Regions from separate parts of the Shewanella sp. 553 genome, predicted to be linked through region 2. Evidence: predicted binding sites of a transcription regulator. Region 2 holds the regulator's gene; the other holds the start of a gene.

Region 1 (7,434 bases), 1.4 Mb from region 2:
CTAACTTGGGCATATCGAAGTTAATCACCAAAGAGACGTTGAGTAAGTCTAAGCCGCGTGAAGCCACATCAGTGGTGACCAAGATCTGTTGTTGACCGCGGCTGAATTGATCCATTATCTGATTACGTGCCGACTGCTTTAGCTCGCCGCTCAGTGAGGCGGTGGTAAAGCCTTCATCGGCGAGTTTTGTGGCTAGACGGTCGGTATCACTGCGGGTGGCAGTAAAGATGATCACCTGCTTATGTTGTTCTTGCTTCAGGAGCGTCAGTAACAGCTTTTCTTTGTGGCCTAAGTTATCGCACAGATAGACTTTTTGGGTAATATCTTGGTTTTCAACGTTTGAAGCCCCAATCGACACATGCACGGGCTCTTTTAGCAGTTCAGCCGCTATCTCGTTAATTTCACCATGATCTAGCGTCGCAGAGAACATCAACGTTTGACGACGTTTATGATCAGCCGCTTGGTTAATGGCGCGCAGCTGCTCGGCAAAGCCTAAGTCGAGCATTCGGTCGGCTTCGTCAAGGATAAGTAACTCAAGCCCGTTGAGGTGCAGATGACGCTGCTTAAGGTGATCGGCTAAGCGGCCTGGTGTCGCCACCACAATATGGGGATCTCTGGCGAGGGCTTTCGCTTGGTCATTAAAATTTTCGCCACCGAGAATTTTAAGCGCCTTATATTGCGTATTGGCAACCAATAGTCGTAACTGGCTGTACACTTGCGTTGCCAGCTCTCGAGTTGGCAATAAAACGAGTACGCGAGGATCGCGTTTACTCAATGCTTTGGTCGAGATAATACGCTGCATAGCGGGCAGTAAAAACGCCAAGGTCTTACCCGAGCCGGTTTTAGACGATGCCATTAGATCCTTTCCCGATAGGCCTACAGGTATCGATTGCTCTTGGATCTCGGTCGGCTTGTCGATGCCCATATGTTCTAGGCTGGTTAGTAGGCGTTTATCGAGTGAAAAATCTGAAAATTGCAAAGGTGTGCTCCAAAATATCAATAAGAGCGCATTATACATCGACTTGGGGCTTTCAGCCATTAGGATTAGTGCTTGTGGACGACGGATATCGTAATCCCGTTAAATAAGCCATTTTCGCGCGCCATGCTTTAGCCTATGATGGATGGCAGATAAGGGGTATGCCTCTAATTGATACTAGGCAGCAATGAGTAAGGGAGATAATAGATGGCGACAATCGGTATCGCGTTAGGCAGCGGCGCAGCCAAGGGCTGGGCGCATATTGGGGTGCTTAATGAATTAGCCAAAATGGGGATCAAACCAGACAAAGTCGCGGGCTGCTCTATTGGTTCAATCGTCGGTGCTGCCTATGCCCAAGATCACCTGAACGAACTGCAACAATGGGTGAGTGGTTTTTCCAGTTGGGATGTCCTTGGCTTAATGGATTTAAGCTGGCGTAAAGGTGGCTTAATTGGCGGTGAAAAGGTATTTGATGTGATGCAGCAGCATATTGGCGTGCTCGACATTGAACAGATGAAGCGTCCCTTTGCCGCCGTGGCAACTGACTTGTATAGCGGGCAGGAGATCTGGTTTCAACGCGGCAATTTACGCCATGCGGTGCGCGCCTCGTGTTCAATGCCGGGCATCTTGCCTCCGGCTCGCATTGGCGATCGTTGGTTGGTTGATGGTGCAGTGGTTAATCCTGTGCCGATATCTGTGAGTCGGGCGATGGGCGTCGATTTAGTGATTGCGGTCGATCTTTATGGCCATCGTAAGACGCGCATAGAGCAACTGCCCGTGTCGTTGTCGTCTAGCGCGCAAGCGTCGGTGCCAACCGCAGAGGAGGCAAAGGCTCAAGGACAAGATGTCGGCTTTATGGATCTGCTGGCGCGAGGCCGAGAATATGTGTCGGGATTAACCGATAAGTTTTCTCTGGGTAATCGCAATCAACCAGGGATGTTGGCTGTGATGTCACAATCGATGGATATTTTAGAGCAGCGCCATAAACGGGTACGGTTAATGGGCGATCCTCCCGAACTGCTGATCACCCCAAATGTGGCTGACATCGGCACCATGGAATTTCATCGGGCTAATGAAGCGATAGCCGCCGGAGAGCAAGCGGTGAAGCAGGTGGCTCATGTTATCACCACTATGCTGGAAGAGTTTCCGCATAAATAATCAATTTAAACGGCTATTACTTGCTTATCAGTTAAGGCGATTAAATTTGGTTGCCTAGCGTGTCAATAGACGCTATGCGGACTTGATAGTGATTCGATGATATTTAATCAGGTAAGACCTAAGGTATTTATTAGCTATCATCGGATCTCTTGCGGTATTTTGTTAAAAAACGGCCTAGTTTTTGCTTTAACAGAGTATTCGTTTAGCTGTCGTCGATATTTTGACAATGAATTCAATTAGTCATCTTCCAACAACTTCAAGTCATCAACAGGTTGCCGACGCCTATAGTGGTGCGGTTAATCATCAAACTCAAGGCGCTAATGCTCCAGCTGACAGGGTGAGCTTAGGCGAGCGAACAGGCCCAGTACAGGCAAACGGGGCGACTATCCCTCAAGAAGAAGTGTCGTTATCGCCTCGGGCGCAGCGAGCACAAAAAATTGAGGCGATGGCGGGCGACTTTTTTAGTGCTGGCGAGTTTAGTATCAATGATATCCCTAAGCTTATTCAGCGGTTACATCAAGATGGTATCTTGTCAGATAACCAGCTAAATCGCTTAAGCTCTGCAGGGTTTGAGATCCCAGAGCCCAATGAGGCGTCGCAATCACTGCTGGACTTTATTGACAGTAAGCAAGCAGGGTTAACGCAATCGGAGCCTGATAAGGCGCAGCATAAAATGCTCGATGACGCTAAAACCGTGCTGAATAACATGGACGGTATTGATGGCGCATTATACAGCCAAACCGCCGCTCGAGTATCGGCGCAGTTAACTGTGTTGATCAATGCCGATACCAATATGCCTGCCATGGAAAAAGAGCAGTGGCAAGGATTAAAATCGACCATGCAATTAGCTGCCTCGATGGGAAATTCACAACAATCGAGCGGCCAATTAAGCAGTTATTTGGCGTTATCTAAGCGGCTTACGTAACTTACCTACACTTATCCACAGTTTGTCCCGACTTTTTACATTATCTAGCCTTGTTTCGATGCTTGGTCAAGGCCACTTTTTAAGATAAGTGGCCTAGTTTGCAGTAATCTTTTGTCGCAAAATACCATCGGTAAAATCATGATCTGGATCAAGGTACTTCAAGTGACTTTGTAGCTTAATGCGCTACATATTGTGTCTTAATGTTTTCTTGGCACTATATATGGTGTCATTTTAAACGTTACTTGAGGAGATATTAAACAATGCCAGTAGTTATTAAGCGGGATGGTTACCGCACGCCTTTTGACGAAACAAGGATCAGAGATGCGGTAATTGCCGCTGCAAACTCAGCAGGTATTGATGATGTTGCCTATGCTACTCAAGTCGCGAGTCAAGTGAGCCGTGCCATGGCTGATGTGGCCGAAGTGGATATTCACGATCTGCAAGACGCCGTTGAAAACCAACTGATGGAAGGCCCCTATAAAGCCTTAGCGCGCGTGTATATCGAATATCGTCACGATAGAGATGTCCATCGAGAGCAGAGCAGTCGACTTAATCGCGATATTCGTGGCCTAGTTGAACAAAGTAATGCTGCCTTGCTTAACGAAAACGCCAATAAAGACTCAAAAGTGATCCCCACTCAGCGTGATCTGCTCGCCGGTATTGTGGCCAAGCATTATGCGACTCGCCATATTTTACCCAAAGATGTGGTGTCGGCCCATGAAGCCGGTGAGATCCATTATCATGATTTGGATTACGCGCCTTTTTTCCCGATGTTTAACTGCATGCTAATTGATTTAGCTGGCATGTTGACCCACGGTTTTAAGATGGGCAACGCCGAAATTGAAACCCCAAAATCGATCTCTACGGCCACAGCGGTTACGGCGCAAATTATTGCTCAGGTAGCAAGCCATATTTATGGTGGCACCACCATTAACCGCATCGATGAAGTGCTGGCGCCATTTGTGGCTAAAAGCTATGACAAACATTATCAAGTGGCCTTAAAGTGGGGCATTACAGATGCTAAAGCCTTTGCCACCGCGCAGACAGAAAAAGAGTGTCACGATGCGTTTCAGTCGTTGGAATATGAGGTCAACACCTTACATACCGCCAATGGGCAAACCCCGTTTGTGACTTTTGGTTTTGGTTTAGGCACCTCGTGGGAGTCGCGATTAATTCAAGCCTCAATGATGAAAGTGCGTATGGCTGGGCTGGGTAAAAACCGTAAAACGGCCGTGTTCCCCAAACTGGTGTTTGCTATTCGAGATGGTATAAATCATAAGCAAGGTGATTGTAACTACGATATCAAGCAGTTAGCACTAAAATGTGCCACCATGCGCATGTATCCAGATATTTTAAATTATGAGCAAGTCGAAAAAGTCACTGGCTCATTTAAAACTCCAATGGGCTGTCGTAGTTTTTTAGGTACCTACGAAGAAGACGGCGAGTTGGTGCATGATGGGCGTAATAACTTGGGTGTGGTGAGCTTAAACTTGCCGCGAGTCGCCTTAGAAGCCAATGGTGATGAAGCGCGTTTCTTTGCCATTTTAGATCAACGTTTAGCCATTGCTAGACGCGCATTAGATACACGTATCGAGCGGCTCGAAGGAGTCAAGGCGCGCGTTGCCCCGATTTTATACATGGAAGGGGCATGTGGTGTACGTTTGCGCGCCGATGATGATATTAGCCAGATCTTCAAAAATGGCCGCGCATCAATTTCGTTAGGTTACATAGGGCTGCATGAAACCGTTAATGCGCTTTATGGTAATCAAATACACCTGTTTGACAGTGAGCAGCTGCGCGCCAAAGCGATTGCCATTATTGAACACCTCAAAGCGGCAACAGTGCGCTGGCGTGAAGAGTCCGGTTATGCCTTTAGCTTATACAGCACACCGAGTGAAAACCTTTGTAGCCGTTTTTGTAAGCTCGACACTAAGGCTTTTGGGGTGATTGATGGCGTGACCGACAGAGGTTACTACACCAACAGTTTCCATTTAGATGTGGAAAAAAAGGTCAATCCTTACGATAAGTTGGATTTTGAGATGCCTTATCCAGCATTGACCAACGGTGGATTTATCTGCTACGGCGAATATCCCAATATGCAGCATAATATTGAAGCACTCGAAAATGTGTGGGATTACAGTTATAGCCGAGTACCTTACTATGGTACAAATACGCCGATTGACGAGTGTTATGACTGTGGTTTTACTGGTGAATTTAGCTGTACCAGTAAGGGCTTTACCTGTCCTAAATGCGGTAATCATGAGCCTAGTAGAGTCTCTGTGACACGTCGAGTGTGCGGTTATTTAGGCAGCCCAGACGCGCGGCCATTTAACTATGGCAAACAAGAAGAGGTTAAGCGCCGGGTAAAACACCTGTAGGCGTTAAGGTGAATGTAGGCGCGCTGATGCGCGCCTTAGTGTTAATAGGCTTGAGGCATAGATGAATTACCAGCAATACTTTCCAGTCGATGTGGTCAATGGCCCAGGTACGCGAGCGACCTTGTTTGTGTCTGGTTGCGAGCATCAATGCCGCGGCTGTTATAATCAGTCGACTTGGAGCGCAGCAGCGGGTCATCTATTCGATGCCGCCATGGTTGAGCAGATCATCACGGATCTGCAAGATACCCGTATCGTGCGCCGGGGGTTATCATTATCGGGCGGCGATCCGCTTTACCCGCAAAATGTGGCCCAGATACTTGCGCTAGTAAAGCGTGTTAAGCATGAGTGTCCAGATAAAGATATTTGGCTGTGGAGCGGTTATCGCTTAGATGAATTATCGACAGCCCAGCGCCAGGTGCTGCATTATGTTGATGTGTTGGTGGACGGTAAATTTGAGCAACATCTTGCCGATCCAAGCTTAAGATTTCGTGGCAGTAGCAATCAGATGATCCACCATTTCAAGCAATAGTGATATAATGTCGGCCAAACAGATAGGCGCAGTCAGCAATCTTGCATGATTGGCCGAGTATTATCGATTTACTTTAAGGCAAGTTAATGAATTTAAAGCAAGAGTTACAGCAACTTAATGACCGACTCGACAAATGTCGTCGTAAATTAGATGCGGCAGAAAAACGCGGTGATCACGCGGTGATTTTGCAGTTTAAGCAAGAGATCAATGCTGTAACGAAACAGATTGCCCATGTTAAAAACCAACAGACTCGCTTGTTGAACAAAAAAGGTACCGATGTAAAGTCGCTGCCTTTTAGTCGCGCACTGACTAAAGCAGAGCAAGCCGATATGGGCAAATTAAAGAAATCTGTCAAAGGATTAGTGGTTGTGCATCCAATGACTGCATTAGGGCGTGAAATGGGCTTAACCCAAGTCACAGGCTTCGCCCCGAAAGCGTTTTAATCCTCCATTGCCACTATTTGATTAGCATACGTGAGCGATATCCTATCGCTTATTGTGTGCTCGGCGTATGCTTAGCACTTTCAAATACGCTAGGGTGAAGTAATAACCGATGCAAGTACTCGGCTATTTCACTGTAAGGCAAAAACACATAAAATGCTCAGTCTGATAGTAAGGCCGCATCCTAGCCTTAGTTATTTTCTACCTCTTTTTTTGACTCGGACAGAGCGAGTAGTAAAGGTTATTTCATGTCAATTAAGTATGTCGCCACTTCAAAGTTACCTACGCCTTGGGGCGTATTCGCCATGCATGGTTTTGAAGACACAGACACTGGCAAAGAACATGTTGCACTCACTTTTGGTCAACTAGATGCCAATACCCCCATACTTGGGCGCATTCATTCAGAATGTTTAACTGGTGATGCGCTGTTTAGTTTGCGTTGCGATTGCGGTTTTCAACTACAAACGGCGATGCAAAATATTGCCGAGGCAGGCCAAGGCTTTATTTTATACCTTCGCCAAGAGGGACGAGGCATAGGCTTACTCAATAAAATCCGTGCCTATGAACTACAAGATCAAGGCGCTAACACGGTCGAAGCAAATGAGCGACTCGGTTTTGAAGCCGACATGCGCAAATATGACATGATCAAGCCGATGATGGAGAAAATTGGCGTACATCAAGTTAAATTGATGACCAATAACCCCCGTAAAGTTAAAGCAATGAAAGCGCTTGGCATTGATGTGGTTGAACGTGTTCCGCTGCAAGTGGGTAAAAATCGCTACAATGAAGCGTATTTAAAAACCAAGTCAACAGAGTTGGGACATATGATGTCTGAGTATCATTTTACTGAAGAAGCAAACGTCGTTAAGCCCCCTAAGGCTGAGTAACGTTCGCGCTTTTTTAGTGTGTCAACGCTATCAAGACACTGCGGCGATTGCGGCAGTGTCCTTGGTTGCCGCGCTTAGCTTCTTTACTCTCTGCCTGCAAAACCTGCAAAACCTGCAAAACCTGCAAAACCTGCAAAACCT
Region 2 (7,434 bases):
GGTGTTTTTCGGTATGGCTTTCGCCACCTTTATCACCCTGCTGGTGATCCCTGCGATGTACCGCTTAATCTCGGGGAACACGACTTCACCAGGTTTTGTCGAGGCGCAGTTACAGCAGGCTATCGAGGCTCAGCAACAAGGGACTAAAGCTTTAGGCTAGGGGAAGGTTTTTCAGTCTAGCTTGACCAGCCATACCGCTGTCATTGACAGCGGTATGGTGTATTAATCTGTAATGCCTAACGGCAGATAAACCACTCTTTTATCATACCCATTAACCGTTTTACTCACAGTGGCTTGCTAGAGGTAAGGTACAGTTACAATATTGAACGCGCGCCATCATAGTGGCCACGGATTAATTGATTATCCTCGATAATCAGCAGTTCACCCGACTCACCTAGCTTGATGCTACTATCGACCGCGATCACTTGGTTATCAAACAGGCCTAACACTTGTGATTGCGAGGTATGGCCCACCACAATCCGCTTTACTTGAAAGTAAGCCAAGATGTTGTCTAGCTCCTGCTGATTAAAGTTAGCTTTAAAGTAGCCACGGTACCAAGTGGGACCATTGCCGAAAAATAAAAAGTTAAGCAAATCATCTTGCTTCAGTTCGGGCTTAGACGTATCGATATGTTGTCGATATAAGGCATTGGCACGGCTTAAGGTTAATTTACGATCGATCCACTCTTGGCTTATGCCACCGTGTAAAAATAGCGTGTCATTAATTTTGACTATGGTGTGCTTACTTCTAAGCCATTGGCCTAGTACTGTGTCATTAGCATAGAGTGCATCATAACTGCGCCCCAGTTGTTCGCTGGCGGTGTGATAGCGCGGATGCACATAGCGGAGGTCACCGCGCATCACCATCTGTTCGTGATTGCCCATTAACAGATGCAGTTGGCCACCGGCCGCTTGGGCTTGCTGGTCAAGTTGATACATAAACCACAATACTTCATTAACCTGATGGCCACGGTCAAACATATCGCCTGTCATCACCAAGTGCGCATCTCCTGCGGCCCAGCGCTGCTGATTATCGATAACCTTATGACGACGCAGCAAGTTAATCAGTACATCGTATTGACCGTGAACATCGCTCAGGGCAATAACTTTGTTTACCCCTTCATAAGTATCGGGTAACAGCGCTGTCGCATGGGGATTCAGTGTGGGCTCAGGCAATTGGGCGCAATCACTGGGGCGGCGCAGCTTGGCTTGCTTAATTGGGGTTTGAGCTAATTGATTGTGGCAGATCCAGTGCGCCGTTTGCGGCTGGGCAGCCCCTGGTTCGATAAACACATAGGGGCCATCATGGATAGGCGTATTATCTTGCGCCTGTGGAGTAGCAAGCGAACTGTTACTGAGTAATAACAGCCAAAACAAATGGATAGATTGCAGGGGCTTCAAAGGTCTCTCTCTTTTATTCTGTCGGCGCTCGCGGGGTTTTGGACGTATTGAGCGCGCGAATTCTCGGTTTGTCGCTGTGAGTTGTTGCCAGAGATGTTAGCACTATTTTGCATTGCTGTGTGTTTTTGTAGGCGACGCTGGGGCGATGAGGATCAGGGGAGTTGCCTGAGACCTGATGAAACTCAACTCGTTTAAGCCTGTTCTAAACTTCAGCCTCAAACACACGTCATTTAAAATAAGCTCCTTTAATAGAAAACGGAGACCCTAGGGTCTCCGTTTGGTCGCTTTAGCCGTTATCAATTTACCTGAGCTCGCCAGCATCAAGCCTGGCGATTTTGAACGTCAATGAGATCAGCTGATACGCTTGTATTTTAGGCGATGAGGCTCGATGGCCTCAGTGCCTAAGGTCTCTTTTAACCACGTGGTGTACTCGGTGTAGTTACCTTCGTAGAAGTTCACTTGGCCTTCGTCGCGATAATCTAAAATATGGGTAGCGATTCTGTCGAGGAACCAACGGTCATGGGAGATAACCATGGCGCAACCTGGGAATTCAAGCAGGGCTTCTTCCAAGGCGCGTAAGGTTTCGACGTCTAAATCGTTGGTGGGTTCATCGAGTAACAGTACGTTGCCGCCCGCTTGCAACAGTTTGGCTAAATGAACTCGGTTACGCTCACCACCCGAGAGGCTGCCGATAATTTTTTGCTGATCGCCACCACGGAAGTTAAAGCGACCCACATAGGCGCGACTTGGGATTTCGGTGTTGTTGATCCGCATGATATCTTGGCCGCCAGAGATCTCTTGCCAAACGGTATTTTTATCATTCATCGAATCACGGAACTGATCGACCGAGGCAATCTTCACCGACTCACCAATTTCTATGCTGCCACTATCAGGCTGCTCGGCGCCGGTAAGCATCTTAAACAGGGTCGATTTACCCGCGCCGTTGGCACCGATAATACCCACGATAGCGCCTTTAGGCACTGAGAAGCTTAAATTGTCGATAAGGACGCGATCGCCATAAGACTTGGTCAGGTTGTTAACTTCAATGACCTTGTCACCCAAACGGGGTCCAGGTGGAATAAAGAGTTCGTTAGTCTCATTACGCTTTTGGTAATCGTTAGTATTAAGCTCTTCAAAACGCGCCATACGGGCCTTGCCCTTAGATTGACGGCCTTTAGCCCCCTGGCGAACCCATTCAAGTTCTTTGGCAATGGTTTTTTGGCGGGCGTTTTCGGTGGCCGACTCTTGTTTAAGGCGGGCATCTTTTTGCTCAAGCCAAGAAGAGTAGTTGCCTTCCCAAGGGATCCCTTCACCACGGTCAAGCTCTAAGATCCAACCAGCGGCGTTGTCGAGGAAGTACCTATCGTGGGTAATAGCCACAACGGTGCCAGTGTAATCTTGTAAGAAGCGCTCTAGCCAAGCAACTGACTCGGCATCCAAATGGTTGGTCGGCTCATCGAGCAGCAACATATCGGGTTTTTCGAGCAGTAAACGACACAAGGCCACACGGCGACGTTCACCCCCAGATAAGACTTCAATTTTAGTGTCCCAATCTGGTAGGCGCAGCGCATCTGCGGCGCGCTCTAAGATGTTATCGAGGTTGTGAGCGTCTTGCGCTTGAATAATGGCTTCGAGGCGGCCTTGTTCTTTGGCCAACGCATCAAAGTCGGCATCGGGCTCGGCGTACAGCGCATAGACTTCATCTAAGCGAGCAAGGGCATTTTTCGCCTCGCTGACCGCTTCTTCAATCGCTTCACGTACGGTTTGCTGTTCATCCAGCTTCGGCTCTTGGGGCAGGTAACCGATTTTAAGGTCCTGCATGGGGCGGGCTTCACCCTCAATGTCGGTATCGAGGCCGGCCATAATGCGCAGTAGGGTCGATTTACCTGAGCCGTTGAGACCCAATACACCAATCTTGGCGCCAGGAAAAAAGCTTAAGGAAATATCTTTTAGGATCTGCTTTTTAGGTGGGACAATTTTGCCCACTCGTAGCATGCTATAAACAAATTGTGCCATAACAAATTTACTCTCCGACAAAACAATGGCGCCAATTCTACTGCAATCGTGTATGAACTTAAATCGTATTTTAGAAGATGGGCGCCGGCGGCGTGTGCATCAATTGCTTTTGGGCTGACTTTTCGGTTTATGCCACCCAAGGTTTATCCTAAAACGAAAACAGTGTTTTTTATCAAAGTGCTGTAAACAGTCACTTTTATGGCTTGTAACAGAATCCGCTTGCCAAACAATGACTCGCTTATGGCGTTGGCTGCTGTGGGGCACTTAGATGAATATTTCTAAGCCTGAATTACGGCTAATTTCATGTTGCTAATGCTGGGATTGTGATCAATTGCACTGTAGAATACCGCGCAACCCTACTTAAATAAGACTTTAACAGCTGGAGTGACCAATGCTGAAAAAAGAGATGAATATTGCGGACTTCGATCCACAACTGTTTCAAGCGATCCAAGATGAAACTCGTCGCCAAGAAGAGCACGTCGAGCTTATCGCCTCTGAAAACTACACCAGTCCTCGTGTATTAGAAGCGCAAGGTTCTCAGCTGACTAACAAGTATGCCGAAGGTTACCCGGGTAAGCGTTACTATGGTGGTTGTGAGTATGTGGATATCGCAGAAGAACTCGCTATCTCTCGCGCCAAAGAGCTATTTGGTGCCACTTACGCCAACGTTCAGCCTCACTCTGGTTCACAAGCTAACTCAGCGGTATTTATGGCGCTACTTCAAGGCGGCGATACCGTTTTGGGGATGAGCCTTGCCCACGGTGGTCACTTGACCCATGGCTCTCACGTGAGCTTCTCGGGTAAATTGTACAATGCCGTGCAGTACGGTATCGACGAAACCACTGGTAAGATTGATTACGCCGAAGTTGAGCGCCTTGCCGTTGAGCATCAACCTAAGATGATTATCGCCGGTTTCAGTGCCTACTCTGGTATTATCGATTGGGGCAAGTTCCGCGAAATCGCAGACAAAGTCGGTGCTTACCTGTTTGTCGATATGGCGCACGTTGCAGGTCTAGTGGCTGCGGGTATCTACCCTAATCCACTGCCACATGCACACGTGGTGACCACTACAACCCATAAGACTCTGGCTGGCCCACGTGGCGGCTTGATCTTGTCGGCCTGTGATGATGAAGATATTTACAAGAAGCTAAACTCAGCGGTATTCCCAGGTGGCCAAGGTGGTCCATTGATGCACGTTATCGCGGCTAAAGCGGTGGCGTTCAAAGAAGCATTAGAGCCTGAGTTTAAAACGTACCAAGAGCAAGTGGTTGTTAACGCCAAAGCGATGGCAAACACCTTTATCCAGCGCGGTTATGATGTAGTGTCTGGCGGTACCGACAACCACCTATTCCTGCTTGATTTGATTGCCAAAGATATCACAGGTAAAGACGCTGATGCTGCACTTGGCCGTGCCAACATCACAGTGAACAAAAACTCAGTGCCTAACGATCCTCGCTCACCTTTTGTGACCTCGGGTCTGCGTATCGGCTCGCCAGCGATCACGCGTCGTGGTTTCAAAGAAGCGCAAGCGGTTGAGTTAACTAACTGGATGTGTGATGTGCTTGATGACATCAACAACGAAGCCACTATCGAGCGGGTGAAAAACCAGGTCCTTGATTTGTGCGCTAAGTTCCCTGTTTACGGTTAACCTTAAGGGTTAAATCAGGTAAACTTCGATGGCCGCTATGATAGCGGCCATTTTTGTATCTCTCAGTTGGCTTTTTTATGCATGCCAACCGATCTATTTAAGTGCTTTTATGCTGGAGGCTCAATGTATTGTCCGTTTTGCAGCGCAACCGATACTAAGGTGATCGATTCTCGCTTGGTTGCCGATGGTCATCAGGTTCGCCGTCGCCGTGAATGCCTAGAGTGCCATGAAAGATTCACCACTTTTGAAGGCGCCGAGTTAGTAATGCCGCGAGTGGTTAAGCAAGACGGTAGTCGCCAGCCGTTCGATGAAGAAAAGCTGCGGGGCGGCATGTTACGCGCAGTCGAGAAACGTCCGGTATCTATGGATGAAATTGAGCAGGCACTAAGTAAGATAAAGTCGACGCTGCGCGCCACCGGTGAGCGCGAAGTCACCTCTGAGATGATAGGTAATTTGATGATGGACCACTTGGTCCACCTCGATAAAGTCGCCTATATCCGCTTCGCTTCTGTGTATCGCGCCTTTGAAGATGTGTCCGAGTTTGGTGACGCCATTGCGAAACTGCAGAGTCCTAAGTCGACCAAATAAACCGATTTTTAATCATTAGATTGCATGGATATGGCACATGGCGTGGTCAAAATTTGACATTGAAATGATGGCAAAAGCCATCAAGTTAGCGCGTAAAGGGCGCTATACCACTCGACCTAACCCGAGCGTGGGCTGTGTTATCACCCTGGCGGGCAAGGTGGTCGGCGAAGGTTATCATATTGCCGCGGGCGGCCCCCATGCCGAAGTGCATGCACTGCGCATGGCTGGCGAGCAAGCCCAAGGGGCAACCGCTTATGTCACTCTAGAGCCGTGTAGCCACTATGGCCGCACCCCGCCGTGTGCACAGGCGTTGATCGATGCGCAAGTGGCGCGGGTGGTGGTAGCGGTAACCGACCCTAATCCGCAGGTGTCTGGACGTGGTATCAAGATGCTGCAGCAAGCCGGCATTGAGGTCGATATCGAACTACTGCGTGATGAGGCGGCCGCGCTGAATCAAGGCTTTATGAAGCGTATGGCGACAGGATTGCCTTGGGTGAGCATTAAGTTGGCCGCCAGTTTAGACGGTAAAACGGCGCTGTCCAATGGCACATCGAAGTGGATAACGGGCGCTAATGCCCGTCGCGATGTGCAGCGAATGCGCGCGCGTCATTGTGCGGTGATAACCGGCATCGATAGCGTATTGCAAGATGATCCCAGCATGAATGTGCGCCATCAAGAGCTTGGCAGCCTAGCCGATTCTCTGCCTGCTGAGCTGTTAAAGCAGCCATTGCGGGTGGTGCTCGATAGTCAGGCGCGCTTAGGGAGCCAAGCAAAATTATTGGCCATCCCATCACCTGTCTTATTGGTGTCTTGTACGCCTTACAGCCCGTCGGTACAGGCCTTCTGGCCACAACATGTGAGCCATTTACAGCTTGACGCCCAAGAGGGGCGCGTGCCGCTCGCTGCATTGCTGGCGCATCTAGGGCAAACGTGCAATAGCGTGATGGTCGAAGCTGGCGCCACCTTGGCGGGGGCTTTTATGGCACAGCAACTGGCCGATGAATTGGTCTTATACCAAGCGCCTAAATTGCTTGGCAGCCACGGGCGTAATTTACTCCAGTTACCCGACTATACTCAGATGACGCAACTGCCTAAGTTAGTGTTAACTGATGAGCGTAAGCTCGGTGACGATACGCGTTTTACATTTAATTTATGTGCACACTCCTGTTAAAGTGCAGAGCAACTAAGTAGGTAAAGATGTTTACTGGGATCATTGAGTCAGTAGGAAATCTAAGAAAAATTGAGCGCCGTGGCGACGATATTCGTCTCACCGTGGCCAGTGGTAAGCTGGACTTAAGTGATGTCAAACTCGGTGACAGTATTGCCACCAATGGCGTGTGTCTCACCGTGGTGGAATGCTTAAGCGACGGTTATGTTGCCGATATCTCAGCCGAGACAGTGTCACTGACAGGCTTTGCTCATTATCAAGTGGGGCAAGCGGTTAATTTAGAAAAAGCTGTCACACCGACCACACGCTTAGGGGGTCATATGGTGAGCGGTCATGTCGATGGCGTCGCTTACGTCGACGATAGGCAATACCGTGGTAAGGCTATCGAATTTTGGTTAACGCCGCCTCAAGGTTTGGCGCGCTACATCGCCCATAAAGGCTCCATTACCATCGATGGCGTTAGCCTGACGGTGAATGAGGTGCAAGGCGAACGCTTTCGCTTAACCATAGTGCCGCATACCGCGGGTGAAACCACCCTGATTAACTTAAAAGCCGGCGATAGCGTTAATATCGAGGTGGATCTGATCGCACGTCATTTAGAGCGTTTAATGACG

The links. Region 2 encodes NrdR, which represses ribonucleotide reductase genes. Its sites were predicted from a motif close to AAACACNANATNTNGTGTTT; they were not measured.
Region 1: the regulator NrdR is predicted to act here: its motif matches at 3,269-3,288, upstream of nrdD (anaerobic ribonucleoside-triphosphate reductase).

Annotation. Positions count from the first base shown of each region.
Region 1 covers NZ_CM181701.1:2,413,089-2,420,522, reverse strand. Annotated here, with positions in the region: gene AC5YBZ_RS10850 (DEAD/DEAH box helicase) at 1-979, opposite strand, end outside; gene rssA (patatin-like phospholipase RssA) at 1,184-2,134, shown strand; gene AC5YBZ_RS10840 (hypothetical protein) at 2,361-3,059, shown strand; gene nrdD (anaerobic ribonucleoside-triphosphate reductase) at 3,320-5,437, shown strand; gene nrdG (anaerobic ribonucleoside-triphosphate reductase-activating protein) at 5,499-5,966, shown strand; gene AC5YBZ_RS10825 (YibL family ribosome-associated protein) at 6,053-6,409, shown strand; gene ribA (GTP cyclohydrolase II) at 6,655-7,293, shown strand; gene AC5YBZ_RS10815 (hypothetical protein) at 7,310-7,434, shown strand, end outside.
Region 2 covers NZ_CM181701.1:1,062,584-1,070,017, forward strand. Annotated here, with positions in the region: gene AC5YBZ_RS04760 (multidrug efflux RND transporter permease subunit) at 1-160, shown strand, start outside; gene AC5YBZ_RS04765 (metallophosphoesterase) at 315-1,400, opposite strand; gene ettA (energy-dependent translational throttle protein EttA) at 1,752-3,416, opposite strand; gene glyA (serine hydroxymethyltransferase) at 3,808-5,064, shown strand; gene nrdR (transcriptional regulator NrdR) at 5,188-5,652, shown strand; gene ribD (bifunctional diaminohydroxyphosphoribosylaminopyrimidine deaminase/5-amino-6-(5-phosphoribosylamino)uracil reductase RibD) at 5,690-6,823, shown strand; gene AC5YBZ_RS04790 (riboflavin synthase) at 6,850-7,434, shown strand, end outside.